Regions from separate parts of the Arthrobacter sp. NPDC056886 genome, predicted to be linked through region 2. Evidence: predicted binding sites of a transcription regulator. Region 2 holds the regulator's gene; the other holds the start of a gene.
The links. Region 2 encodes HspR, which represses chaperone genes until heat shock. Its sites were predicted from a motif close to AAGTTGAGTCNNNNNGACTCAACTT; they were not measured.

Region 1 (7,100 bases), on a different contig from region 2:
GTCTTCAAAGGGATGGGTGCCCCGTCCTGGCGGGCGGAGTCGGCGGTGGCCATGACCAGCTGCAGGCTCTGGATGTTGTCCGTGACGTCCGTTTCAGCCTTCTGGCCGGTCTCGATGGCTTGGCGGAACGCAGCCAGTGTTCCCAGGCGTTCCTCGACCGGCAACGGATCCAGGTCGACGTGCATGACGCCGGAGCGTTCCACCGCACCGGCTAGGAACACCGTGTCAAACAGCGACGCGAAGTCGATCGTGACCTCGTTGTTCTTCCAGGTGATGGCGCCTTTGCTGCCCTGGATTTCCCAGTCACCGTCCCAGCTGGTCTGCGGGCCGTAGGAGCTCCATGAGCCGGTATAAATGACCCTCGCACCGTTGTCACAGTCGAACTGCACGACGGCGGAGGAGTTGCCCTTGAACCGGGAGGTTGCCGTGTTCCATGACCGTGCACGGACCGCGGTTGGTTCTACGCCGACGATCCCGCGAAGCTGGTCCAGGTGGTGGATCATCGCATCGACGATGAGGGGCTCATCCATTTCGAGCCGGAATCCTTCGAACGGCGGGTTCTTCTTGTAGTCGATGAACACCTGCTCCAGATCACCGATGACCCCTTCGCTGATGAGGCGCTGAACGGTCCGTGCCGCGCGCTTGAAGCGGTAGTTCTGGGACACCATCGCCTGCTTGCCGGATTTCTCGGCGGCGGTGATGATGCGGATACCGTCCTCGAGGGTGTGGGCCAGAGGCTTCTCGATCAGCACATGCACACCGGCTTCGAGGGCAGGGACGGCCACAGCGGCGTGGTATTCGGGTGGAACGATGACCAGGACAGCGTCGAAGGATTCCTTGTGGTTGAGGGCTTCCTGGATATTTGCGTAAGCGGGGATTCCGTATTGTTCACCTGCTGCCCGCGCAGCGTCTGCATTGACGTCCACGACACCGGACAGTTCCCATGTCTTGCTCTGGTGAATTACGTTGAGCCATGACGTGCCCCATGCGCCGAGGCCTACCTGGATGATTTTCATTGCTGGACTCCTTCTAGTTGTTTCACGCCTGGGACGTCGATCCACTGACCGCTGTTGCTCGATTCGATAATGCTCTCGGTAAGAATGGCTGCCCTGAGTCCGTCGCGGAATGTGGGCAGGCCCTCGCGGATATCTCCGCTGATTGCCGCGTAAGTATCGGCGACGAATGCGTTGAACGCATCCTGGTAACCCTGCGGATGGCCCGCCGGCACAACAGACAACCGTGCCGCATCTGGCGACAAGGCAGCCGGGTCGCGGACAAGAAGCTGGGATCCGGTCCGTTTGCCCAGCCACAGCGTTTCGGGTGCTTCCTGGTCGAACTGGAGTGTGCTTTCAGAACCGGAAATCTCGATCATCAGGCGGTTCTTCCGACCGGGCGCAACCTGACTGACCAGAAGATTTCCCACGGCTCCGTTCTCAGTTGCGAAAACAGCCGAAACGAGGTCCTCGGTCTGGACGTTTTTGTGGTTTGCCCTGCCCGTGAAAAGAGTGCGGCTCAGTGCGCCGACGCGTGAAATCCGGTCCCCGGTCACGAATTCGATCAAGTCACACAGGTGGGATCCGATGTCGGCAAATGCCCTGGAAGGCCCGCCGATTCCGGCGTCAACCCGCCAGTTATCGTCGTCCCGGGACAACAGCCAGTCCTGAAGATAGGAACCCTGGATCGTTGAAATCCTTCCGGTCTGCCCTGACGCGATGCGCTCCCGGGCCTCCCGGACCATTGGATGGAACCGGTAGACGAAGGGAACGGTCCCGACCGTCCCGGCCGTAGAGGCCAGCTCCACCAGATGGGTGGCATCCAGCACGTTGGTAGCCAGAGGCTTCTCACAGACAACGTGCTTGCCTGCCTTCAGCGCTGCCTCGGCCAGTGCGACGTGGGTAGCGTTCGGGGTGCAGACGTGGATGACGTCGATCTTGTCGTCCTGGACCAGGTCCTGAACGGAGGCGTAAGCCCGGTCGACGCCCAGGCGGTCTTTGGCGCGGGCGGCACTGGCAGGGTTCGAGGACGCGATACCGGCGATTTCCACCCCTGCGGCACGGGCGGCTCTGCTATGCACCTCAGCCATGAACCCGGCACCGACGAACCCGGCCCGTAACCGGGAGGGGGCTGTCGTGGTTCTGTCGTTTTCCATGCCGAAACAGTGACACGCCCCACGTGGCTTTGGTCAGACAGCCAGCAAAAGTCTGCACCTTTTGACGCTGTTGGCGATTGAATGCACACCGAAGTTGCACTTTTTGATGCTATGGGCATCGACGAGTGGACGGGAACGAGTGGGCACCTTGACACTGAGTGGAGATGAGGTCCCCCTCGGGGTCCTGTGAGCGCGAGGTGTCAAGACCTCATGCTCCCCATTCACCTCTTTTGAGCCCCCGAAACGGAGAGACATGGACAACGGTGCCGGCGAACTTTTGCGTATCCTGCGGGACGGACGCCCGCGAACCAGGGCCGACCTGGCCGGGATAACGGGCTTGGGGCGAGCTGCCATCAGTACTCGCCTCGAAGCACTCCTGGAACTTGGGCTAGTTGTACCCGTGTCGGATGCGGCTTCCACTGGAGGCCGACCCTCGGCGCGACTAGCCTTCAACCCCGGTGCAAGGCTGGCCGCTGCGGCCGACGTCGGCGCCACACACGCGACCGTGGCTCTCACGGACCTGTCGGGAAGAATTCTCGTGGAAACCACTGAACGACTTGAGATTTCGTGCGGACCGGAAGCTGTTCTGGGCTGGTTAGCGATGACGCTGCAGGGTCATTTGGAGACGGTCAAGCGTCCGGCAACGGACATCGTCGCTGTTGGCATCGGGCTGCCCGGTCCCGTTGAACACTCCACCGGAAAACCGACCAGCCCCCCAATCATGCCCGGCTGGGACGGCTTTAACGTACCGGCGTACGTACAGCAGACGTTCGACGTTCCGGTGCTGGTGGACAACGATGTCAACATCATGGCCCTTGGGGAACGGGCAACATGCTGGCCTGGCGAGGACAACATGATTTTCCTCAAGGTCGCGACAGGCATCGGCTCCGGCATTATCAGCGGCGGCACGCTACAGCGCGGCGCGGACGGCGCGGCCGGCGACGTCGGTCATATAGCCGTTTCGCGTGGGGCGGGAGTCCAGTGCCGCTGCGGGAATACCGCATGCCTTGAAGCGATCGCGGGAGCCCCCGCACTAGCAGCCAGCCTTCGCGAAAAAGGGTTGCAGGCAACTACCGGCTCGGACGTCATATCCCTGGTCCGATCCGGCAACCTGGCCGCCATTCAAGCCGTCCGGCAGGCCGGACGCGACATCGGCGAGATGCTCAACATGTGTGTGAGCATCATCAACCCCTCACTCATCGTCGTCGGCGGTTCGCTGGCGCAGTCGGGGGAACATCTCATCGCCGGAATCCGTGAAACCGTCTACACAAGGTCCACCCCCCTGGCCACGCAGCACCTCAATGTCACCCAGTCCAAGACGGGCGCTGAAGCAGGAGTTGTCGGGGCCGGCATCATGGCAATCGAGCATGCTCTCGCCCCTCAACGAGTCCACGATTTCGCGACCAGGCAGCCTCCCGGCGGACACCGAAATACCGACAGTCTGGATAGCGTGGAACACATCGCCCAGACATCCAAGCCGCTCCGTGACGCCGCGGCCGAACAAATGCACCCCGCATTACCTTGACCACGTCTCCCAACGAAATTGTCGAAGACAGGCACGCCAGGGTGTGGGGACGCGAATAGCGTCGTTCCTCCCAGTCTGTGCCTATCCAACGGCAGACTCGCCCAGGCCAAGACGGTGGCCCATACCGGTTGTGTGGGGCGCCGGCACTAAACGCATCGACACACGAATCGAAAACGTACACAGGTAAGATTGACCTAATAGCTGAGGTCCTTTCTGGTCAGCCCTACGAACTACCGCAACCGCTTCCACAGAAGTCGGAGCCACCCCCAGGACGGCCAGAAAGGTTCAGCTGGCGAAAAGGAGGATGGCATGCCTCAATCTGCTTCCGAGAACAGCGGTCATCTGCGACGCTATGCAGTGCCGGAGGGGCTTACTCCCGAACAAAGGTTTGAACATTGGCGAACCTGGTACGGCAGTGCTGTCGAAGCTCCGATGCGGTTGGAAAGGTCGGCACATGCTGCTCCCGTGCCTTTCACTCCTTCGGCCATTAGTCTTGCCGGCCCAGGTTTTAGCCTCATAGAAATCTACAATGCCCCCGCATCGGGCTCGTGGGCGCCGAATCCCGACACCAGGGATCTGCGCCTGGCCTACTTCCGGAAAGCGCCGGCCCTAACCCTGACTCTCAACGGCGTGCCTGAGCCAGTAGCAGCGGGCTCCGTCAGGTTCATCGATACCTCTCTGAGCGGCAGTTTCGATGCCCCCGAGGGCTTTCACGCCTTGCAGATCAACATCGACCGCAGCAGCCTAGATGTGAGCGAGGCCGGACTAGGCTCCCTGCTTCGCCTGCCTGACCTCGCAAAGCATCCGATCGTGGGCACTTTCGTGATTCCTGCGCTGTTGAGTTGGAAGCGGCCCGGCATCGACCGGGAGGCATCGGGAACCGCAGACATCCTCCGATCCGTGATGGCAACACTGGTGGGCTCCTTGCTTGAAACGCCGGTCGCCGATGAGGCGCAGAAACCGGCCCTAAGTCGGGCGGTAAAGAAATACCTTGATGCCAGCTATGGCAACCCCAATCTGGACGTGGCAATGGTCGCCGAAAGGTTCAATCTCTCCCGTCGCTCTCTGTTCTATTTTTTCGAAAATGAAGAGCTCCACTTGGGTGAGCGTATACGCGCCTTGAGAACACGCAGAGCCCTGGAGCTCCTCCTTCAGGCCGACGCGCAAGGGGTAACCTACTCAGAAATTGCGGCATCGTCCGGATTCACCAACGCGCAAAGCATGCGCCGCGCGGTGAAGGAGTTTACCGGGATGAATGTGAGGGAGATACACCGATCCGAGACCGTCGTTCGTGTTGCGCTGCAACAGCTGCGGGAGTCGCTGATCCCCTAGCGCGTGACCGAGGGAATTGTGCTTTCCTGCTATTGGACGCGCCGCCCGCCAGACGCCTTGTCCTGTCGAACATGGGGGTCAGCGACTCGGCATGCTACTCAAAGCTGCGAACCTTCGGCAACTTGGGGGCCTTATGGCTCCCACAAGCCACAGCGCGCGCGGATGGGTGCTGTCGTTGCAGCGGCCCAGCCCGACCCGTGTTCCGGTCAGTTGCTCCAGACCACGCTAGATCTTGTGGGGCGGAGCTAGCCCTTTGTGCAGGATCAGGACCCAGGCGGAGATGGCCCAGTAGTCATGTTCCCGAACAAGCCGCCGAGGGGGCCGGTCAGCAGGGCCGCCGTTCCCCACCGGGACGATGACCAGAAGTGATCTCGCTCGGGGTTGCGCCCTTAGCCTGAGCAGCGCCCAGGCACCGGGGGCGCCCCCGATTCCCCCGGGTCCGCACCCTGCCCACTGCCGCCCGGGAATAAATCCGTTTTTCCAACGTTGAGTCAAGTACACTCAACTCTCTTACGGAGGTTTCATGGCTGAATTTTTTGGGCCGGCGGAGTCCGGCCACGGCTCGTTCGACGAATTCCTTGCCCGTTACCTGCAGGGCCAGCGCGCGGCCGGCCCCGGGCACCCGATGGACATCACCCGGCTGCTGAGCCGGCGCACCCATGACGTGCTCGCGGGTGCCGCACAGTTCGCGGCGAAGCACGGTCATATCCATGTGGACGCGCTGCACATCCTGCGTGTCATGGTCGAGAGGGAACCGGCCGCCGACTACATCCGCCACGCAGGCGCGGAACCTGCTGCCATCGCCACGGCGGCCGAGGAGCGTCTCCCGGAGCAGGCAACCGCCAGGGCGGAAACGACGCCGGCCCTGACGCCGTCGGCCCAGCGAGCCCTACTCGACGCCTACCAGGTTGCCCGGGCATTCGGCTCAACCTACATCGATCCCGAACACGTGTTCTTCGCGCTCGTCGTCAACCAGGAGGCCCCGGCTGGGCAGGTGCTCGCCGCGGCCGGGGTGACGCCGGAGTCCCTGCAGTCCGGTCCGCGCGAGCAGTCCGCTCGGCGTGGGGCCACGCCGACCGGCGCGGAGCCCGGACTGTCGCAGGCAGCTGCCGCCGGGTCTGACACCCCGACCCTGGACACCTACGGCAGCGACCTCACGGCACATGCGCGCGAAGGCAGCCTGGACCCGGTGATCGGCCGGAGCGCCGAGATCGAGCAGACCATCGAGATCCTGGCCCGGCGCACCAAGAACAACCCTGTCCTAGTCGGGGAAGCCGGCGTGGGCAAGACCGCGATCATCGAAGGGCTCGCCCAGGCGATCATCGCAGGCGCCGTGCCTGAACAGCTCCGCGGCAAGCGCATCATTGCCCTGGATCTCCCGGCCATGTTGGCCGGAACGCGGTACCGCGGTGACTTCGAGGAGCGCCTGACCAAGGCGATGGACGAGGTCGGTTCACGCGCCGGAGAAATCATCCTGTTTATCGACGAACTCCACACGGTCGTCGGAGCCGGCGGCGCGGGGGAAGGCATGGACGCAGGAAACATCCTGAAGCCGCGCCTGGCCCGTGGTGAACTTCATCTCGTCGGCGCCACCACCCTGAACGAATACCGAAAGGTGGAGAAGGACGCGGCACTGGAACGCCGCTTCCAGCCCGTACAGGTCGGCGAGCCGAGCATCGAGGACGCCGTGCAGATCCTCGACGGCCTGCGCGGACGGTACGAGGAACACCACGGCGTCCGCTACACCGACGAGGCGATCCGCGCCGCCGTCGAACTCTCCGCACGCTACGTGACGGACCGTTTCCTGCCCGACAAGGCCATCGACCTCATCGACCAGGCAGGTGCGCGGCTGAGCATCAAACTCGGCTCACAGACCGATGTGGCTGTTCTTCGCGAACAGCTCGCAATCCTGGAAAAGTCCAAGAACGACGCCGCCACCACGGAACGCTATGAAGAGGCCTCGCGGCTGCGGGATGAGATCGAAGCAGTAAACGGGAAGCTCTCCGCTGCGATTTCCAGTGCACCTGAGGCTTCCGAAGGCGCCGAGGCCGTCATCAGCGAAGCGGATATCGCAGGGATCATCTCCCGGTCCAC
Region 2 (7,100 bases):
CCTGCGGAGGAATCCGTGGCCCAGGGCGTGGGTGCCGCTGAGGCGGAGGAGCTCAGGAATGACCTCCGCCGCCTGCAGGCTGAGTACGTCAACTACCGCAAGCGCGTCGAACGTGACCGTGCCGTGGCGGGGGAGATGGCCGTCATCGGCGTCCTGAACTCCTTGCTTCCGGTGCTGGACGACGTCGACGCCGCCCGCCAGCATGGTGATCTCGCGGATGGTCCTTTCGCCGCGATCGCCGCCAAGCTGGAGGCTGCGCTGAAGACGTACGGACTGGTCCGCATTGATGAGACCGGCGTGGAGTTCGATCCGACCATCCACGAGGCCCTCATCCAGCAGCCCGGCACGGACATCGAAATCGACACCGTCAGCCAGGTGCTGCGCTCGGGTTACAAGTCCGGTGACCGCGTCCTCCGCGCGGCCCAGGTGATTGTGGCGGTTCCGGCGTAGTCACCTTCGGCCCTGCGCCTCGACGCCTTCGCTGATGAGGGGCCCCGCCCCTACGCGTGGAGGCAAAGTCCTAACGGACTTTGCCTCCACGCTCCGGCAGGCCCGATGCCACTCCCGGGCCCCTCATCCGCTCCGGCGTTCAGCGTTCGCGTCGCCTAAGGTGAGATGATCACAAGCTCGGAGCGATACATGGGCCCCGGGAGTGGCATCGGGCCTGTCGGAGCCGGATGCCTGGGGGATCGCAGATCCCAAGCCATCCGGCGAAGGGGCGGGGGCCCATGTATCGCTCAGAGCCCGCAACACAAAGAATTAGAGAGGAAACGCCATTGGCTAGCCAGGACTGGGTGGACAAGGACTTCTACAAGATCCTTGGTGTCGCCAAGGACGCTTCCGACGCCGACATCAAGAAGGCCTACCGCAAGCTTGCCCGGCAGCACCACCCGGACAGGAATGCCGGTGATGTCGCGTCGGAGAAGAAGTTTAAGGACATCTCCGAGGCCTATTCCGTGCTCTCGGATCCCGATGAGCGCCAGCAGTACGATGCCATCCGGGCCATGGGTGGCGGGGCACGCTTTGCTCCCGGCGGAAGCGGCGGCGCCCCTGGCGGAGCTGGCTTCGAGGACCTCTTCGGCGGGCTCTTCACCGGCGGCGGGGGGCGCCATTCCGGAAGCTACAGCACGGCCGGCGGCATTCCGCCCGAGTTCGCAGATCTCTTCGGCGGCGGCGGGTTCGGCGGCGGGGGCCAGACGTTCCAGCGGGCTCCGCAGAAGGGCGCGGACCGCACCGCGTCCACCTCGATCTCGTTTGCCGGGTCAATCCGCGGCACCACGATCGGCCTGCGTGAACCGGACGGTGAGGTCATCGACGTCCGCATCCCGGCTGGAATCAAGGATGGCCAAAAGGTCCGTGTCCGCGGCAAGGGACAGTACGCTGCCGCCGGCAACGGCGACCTCATGGTCACCGTCTCGGTGAAGCCCCACGAGTTCTACGTCCGCGACGGCGACAACCTCCGGATCCACGTTCCGGTCTCCTTCCCGGAGGCGGCCCTGGGCGCGGACATCGAGGTTCCGACAATCGACGGCGACAAGGTCAAGGTCAGGGTTCCCGCAGGGACCCCCTCGGGCCGCACGCTGCGCGTCAAGGGCCGGGGCGTCAAGCACGCCAAAGCCACCGGCGATCTGCTGGTGACAATCGACGTCGCTGTTCCGCGGAGGCTGAACAAGGAAGCGGAGGAGGCCGTGAAGGCTTTCGCCGCGGCCACCACCGATGAGGACGTCCGCGCGGGCCTGGCAGCCAAGGCCCGGCTCTAGGAACGGGATCCAGCCATGGCCATCGACTTCGATCAGCCGATCTTCGTCATCTCCGTTGCCGCAGAGCTGGCGGACATGCACCCGCAAACACTGCGCCAGTACGACCGGCTGGGCATCGTCTCGCCCAGCCGTGCCCCGGGCAAGTCAAGGCGCTACTCGCAGCGGGATGTGAACATGCTCCGCGAGGTCCAGCGGCTCTCCCAGGAGGGTGTCTCGCTGGAGGGCATCAAGCGGATCCTGCAGCTGGAGAACCAGGTGGCCGCCCTGCAGCGCCGGGTCAGCGAACTGACTGAGGAGGTGGGCCGGCGTCGCCAGGCCGCCGATTCGCGGATCTTTGCCGCCGGAACTGCCGGCGACGTCGTCAGTCTGGCCCGCGGCAAGCGCCCGCAGGCGCGGTCGCAGGCGCTGGTGGTGTGGCGGCCGCGGGGCCTCGACTAGGACAGGCCCCAGGAAAGCTCTGGGACAAACAACAGGATAAACGACACTGCCCGGGACCAATGGTCCCGGGCAGTGTCGTTGGTGCTGGCGGTCGGGTGCTGCCGGTGGCGCCTACTTGCCGGCTGCGATGAGCTCGTCGACGCTGGCCCTCTCGCGCTTTCCCCAGGTTTCCCGGGTGACCAGGGCCGCGATGAGTCCTATGGCTCCGCATGCCATGTAGACGATTGCCACGCCGCTCCAGCCCCAGGCGGCCGCCGTGGCTGCTGCGATGAGGGGGATGAAGCCGGAGATCGCGGCCGAGAACTGGTAGCCGATCGAGGCGCCGGAGGTCCGGGTGTTGGCGGGGAACAGCTCGGAGAACCATGCGCCCTGGGAACCGGCGAGCATATCGTGCAGGATCGGCAGCCCGATGATGTACACGAGGATAACCAGGAACGGGACGCCGGTGTTGACCATGAGGAACATCGGGAAGCCGAAGAGAATAATGCCGGCAGTGCCGACGAGGTAGAGCTTCCGGCGTCCGATCTTGTCCGTGAGCCGGCCCCAGAGGATGGTGGTCACCACGCCCAGTGCTGCGGCGAGCACCAGGCCGGTCAGGCCCGTCTGGCGGTCCACTAGCTTGTTGGCGACGATGTAGGAGAGCAGGTAGGTGACGATGACGTAGAAGCCGCCGGACTCTGCCAGCCGAAGGCCGATGACGCGCAGGATCGTGCGCCAGTCATTCTTGATGACGGTCAGGAGCGGGTTCTTGACGAGCTCGCCCTTGGCTTTCGTTTCCTCGAACTCGGGGGATTCGCTGACCTTCATTCGGATGATGATGCCGGCGATGATCAGGATTGAGCTGGCGAGGAACGGTACGCGCCAGGACCATTCGTTGTTCCAGCCGGTGGTGGCAAGGAAGACGAGGTTGGCCAGCAGGAGTCCGAGCGGGACACCGGCCTGCGGGATGCCGGTGTAGCGGCCGCGCTGTCGCCACGGTGCATGCTCAAAGGTCATCATGATGGCGCCGCCCCATTCGGCGCCGAAGGCCAGGCCCTGGATGATCCGGATCGCGACGAGCAGGATCGGTGCCAGGACGCCCACCTGCTGGTAGGTGGGCAGGACGCCGATCAGGAAGGTCGCGGCACCCATCACCAGCAGCGCACCGACCAGGACCGGTTTGCGGCCGTACTTGTCGCCGAGGTAGCCGCCGATCAGTCCGCCCAGCGGCCGCATGGCAAAGCCAACAGCGAGGGTGGCGAAAGCAAGCAGGGTGGCGGCGACGGGGTCCTGGCCGGGAAAGAACGCTGTGCCGAAATACAGTGCGGCGGCCGTGCCATAGGCCAGAAAGTCGTAGTTCTCGATGGTCGTTCCCACGGCGCTGCCGATCGCGACCTTAAGTTTGTCCGGCGAGCCCTGCTCGGCCTGCTTGGCGTGTGATTGCGTCATGGTGCTCATCAGCGTCCATATCTCCTTCGATATGGGACGGGAAGTCTTCCCTGTCCCGGGGTGCCCAGGCTCTGCACCGCCCGACGCCGGCTGCCGGCATCAGTGCGTTTGGTTCAGGTCCTTGGCGTTTTGAATGTTGTAAAAGCTGTGGATGTGCTCGCCCACCGCGCGCCTGGCCTCATCTGCGTCCCGCTGCCGGATGGCTTCGAGGATGTGCCGGTGTTCGCTGCGAACGACTTTCGCCGTCGCTCTCCAGTCCGCCAGGCGTGCGTAGGCTTCGATCATCTGGCGGTTGATGGCGGTCCGGAGGGAGCCCATCAGGTGGGAGGTCAACGTATTGCCAGTGGATTCAGCGATCCTGACGTGGAAGGCGGCATCCAGGCGGTTGAAATCGGCGGTGGAAATGTTTGGGTCATCCATCTGGTCCAAAATCAGTTCCAGGTCCTGGTGGTCCTTCTCGGTGGACCGGACTGCGGCTTCGTCGCAGCACCAGGTTTCCAGCGCGACCCGGGTTTCGAGTACATCGGTCTGGTCGAACTGTCCCAGCGCGAGCTGGAGTTTCAGCAGGTTGACGAAGCCGGATCCTGGCTCGCCCACCAGGACGGCTCCTCCTTCAGCCCCGCCGCCGGGCCGAATGTCCACGATTCCGAGGGCTTCCAGGACTCTCAGTGATTCCCGGAGTGAGGGCCTGGAGACGCCCAGTAGGGCTGACAGATCCCTCTCGCTGGGAAGTTTGTCTCCGGCCTTCAGCCGGCCGTCGAGGATCCGGTCCTCTATCTGGGCCATCACCTGTTCGTAGGTCCGGACCCGCTGGACCGGTTCCCATGCTTCTGCGCTCATGCTGACCACCTCTTGATCGTTTGCCGTCGCTGGACGCGGGCGGCAGTTCCATCGTAATAGCGGCCTGAAGGTCTGACCTACGTCGGCTGCAGCAACTCTGCACGGGCTTCCGATTCCAGCTGCCGACGAAGCTGTACAGCGAGAAGCGTTTCGTCGGCGTCGACGTCGTCCCAAGAAACGGTGCCGTCTTTCGGCACGTCCCGCTTGAGCTTCATGCCGTGGGCGAGCCCCAGTGGCAGGGCGTTGCGTTCCAGAGAGATCCGGGCCGGGGCCAGCTTCCCGAAAGCGGTGTAGCCGCCTTCCCCGTCAAGGACCTCGCCGGCCTTGAGGTCCTTCTTGGCCGTGGTTACGACGTCCCCGCGGAAACCCGTCGGCGCGCCGGTGGCTTCGCCCCGCAAGACTGCCGAGGCGATGCTGACTCCCAGCTCCAAACCGATCATGTGATACGGCCGGTACAGCGATCCGTAGCGGCCGGAGGCGTCGGTCTTCACCCCGTACTCGGCAAAGCACTGCACGGCATAGTCGGTCTTCGCCTCGAACGTGACATAGACGCCCCAGCGCAGGTCCCGCTCTACTTCAGTGCCGTCCCGGTTGAGGCTGGATGCGATTTCCACCGTGCCCCGGCGGGTCAAGATCCCGCCCGCCGACTTCTCGCGGTAAACGTGCGGCAGGTCGTCCACCCCGGCTGGCGGGAAGAAGAGTCCCTCGTCCTGCGGAGTGAGTCCCGTGCCGTTGGCAACTGCCGCCATCTCGATCGCCGACTTGGTGCCGTCGAGGAAAGAGTTGAACATCTTGGGGTTGAAGTCGCCGGAGGCGAGCTGCTCGTCGCTGAAGCCGTAGTAGTTCCAGACCGTGTCCGGGGTGGAGTAGTTGTACTCGGGGAGGTATTTGGTGCCCTTGCCGGCGGCGACGACGTCGAATCCGACCGTCCGGCACCAGTCGACCATTTCGCAGATCAAGGCGGGCTGGTCGCCGTAGGCCATGGAGTAGACCACGCCGGCGGCTTCGGCGCGGCGCTGGAGAATCGGGCCCACCATGCAGTCGGCCTCTACGTTGACCATGATGATGTGCTTGCCGTTGTCGATGCTCTGCACGGCGTGGGCGGTGCCGACAATCGGGTTTCCGGTCACCTCGAGGATGACCTCAACTTCCGGGAGCCGGATCAGGTCAGCGGAGCTTTCCGTGACGAAGGTGGTGCCGTTGCGGAGCGCCTCGGCGAAGTTCTTGGCGGCGTAGCGCTCGGCCGGCCAGCCTGTGCGCTGGAGTGCGCCCCTGGCCTTGGGAACGTCGATGTCGGCGACGCCCACAACGTGGATCCCTTCAGTGTTGAGTGCCTGGGTGAGGAACATGGAGGCGAATTTTCCGGCGCCAATGACGCCGACCCTAATGGGTCCGTGCGTTGCGGTTCGCTTCTGCATAAGCGAGTAGAGATTCATGTGGCTACTTCCTCGTAGTATCGCTGGAGTTTTCTGTGTGGTCAGTTGGTCAGACCATCTGGTGTTGTAACCATGACACGGCCGGAGGGAATGTGTCAACCATCACGTATTTGGTGACATCGGGTTCTTGGGCAAGTAGCCGCAAGGGCGAACTGAGTACACCGGAAGGCAAACAGGTAACCGACCATCCGATAGTCGGGTACCTGATTTGCGTGACTTCAGGCCCGGGCCGCGCGTTGAATTGGAGTGTCAGAAAAGGCTGGCATGACACGCTCACAGCTCCCACGGGAAGCACGGGCGCAGAGCCAGCGCAGGAGCAGCGTAGACGCCGGGGGGCATCGCATGCATGATTCAGTCCAGCTTGATCCGTCCATTGTCGATTCCTGGCGGCCGGCGACATTGACGGGCACGCCGTGAGCCCCGGGCTCCAGGCGGCCGTCCTGTTTGCCGGCTCGCTGCCGGGGCACGTCCTAATGTCCCTGGGGCAGACCCTGGTGGTCATATGCCTGTGCTTCGACTTCATCCGCGCGGTGTCCGTGCCGCGGTCCCACCGCCGGTACGTGGCCAACACCGCGTTCCGGACACTGGCCCTTCCTTCCATCCTGGTCATGGCGTTCAGCGTGCTCGTCGATGCCGCCTCCGGCTCCTGGCAGGACGTTGGCGCAGGGATGTTCATCCTGGTCGCCGTGATCTTCCGGTGGCACCATGACACCGACGAGGACAGCTGGTGGAAGGGCAAAGGCCAGGCCTTGGGCCGCTGGCTCCGGAACCGGGCAGCCTCCGGCTCCATGGCTGCTCCGGCCACGGCGTGAAAAAGCCCTTGCTGTCCGGGCGTCCCAGGGTGTCCAATCCTTAACACAAGGCCCTGCAGGGCACGAGTGGATGCGACGCCGGGAGGTTCTCATGCCGTCGAAAGGCGCCAAGACCCCGTCACGGGGTCCGGCCCGGGGTACATCTGACCTCCGGCGGGCCGACACCAACGGCGCCGCGCCGCCGGAGCAGCCGGACAAGATCCGCAACGTGGCCCTCGTGGGGCATTCCGGTTCCGGAAAAACAATGCTTACCGAGGCCTTGCTTGCAGCCACGGGGGCCATCACCCGTAAAGGCTCGATCGCCGAGGGCACCACGGTGAGCGACTCGGACCCCTCCGCCATCGCACAGCAGCGCTCCGTGGCCCTGGCGGTGGTGCCCGTGACGG

Region 1: the regulator HspR is predicted to act here: its motif matches at 5,490-5,514, upstream of ACFRJ8_RS15630 (ATP-dependent Clp protease ATP-binding subunit).

What each region holds. Positions count from the first base shown of each region.
Region 1 is NZ_JBHUBT010000008.1:252,985-260,084, reverse strand. It holds gene ACFRJ8_RS15650 (Gfo/Idh/MocA family protein) at 1-1,016, opposite strand, end outside; gene ACFRJ8_RS15645 (Gfo/Idh/MocA family protein) at 1,013-2,149, opposite strand; gene ACFRJ8_RS15640 (ROK family protein) at 2,403-3,674, shown strand; gene ACFRJ8_RS15635 (helix-turn-helix domain-containing protein) at 3,984-5,006, shown strand; gene ACFRJ8_RS15630 (ATP-dependent Clp protease ATP-binding subunit) at 5,530-7,100, shown strand, end outside.
Region 2 is NZ_JBHUBT010000004.1:263,042-270,141, reverse strand. It holds gene ACFRJ8_RS09390 (nucleotide exchange factor GrpE) at 1-450, shown strand, start outside; gene ACFRJ8_RS09385 (DnaJ C-terminal domain-containing protein) at 777-1,760, shown strand; gene ACFRJ8_RS09380 (heat shock protein transcriptional repressor HspR) at 1,776-2,198, shown strand; gene ACFRJ8_RS09375 (MFS transporter) at 2,310-3,635, opposite strand; gene ACFRJ8_RS09370 (FadR/GntR family transcriptional regulator) at 3,726-4,466, opposite strand; gene ACFRJ8_RS09365 (NAD(P)H-dependent oxidoreductase) at 4,544-5,902, opposite strand; gene ACFRJ8_RS09360 (hypothetical protein) at 6,316-6,714, shown strand; gene ACFRJ8_RS09355 (elongation factor G-like protein EF-G2) at 6,806-7,100, shown strand, end outside.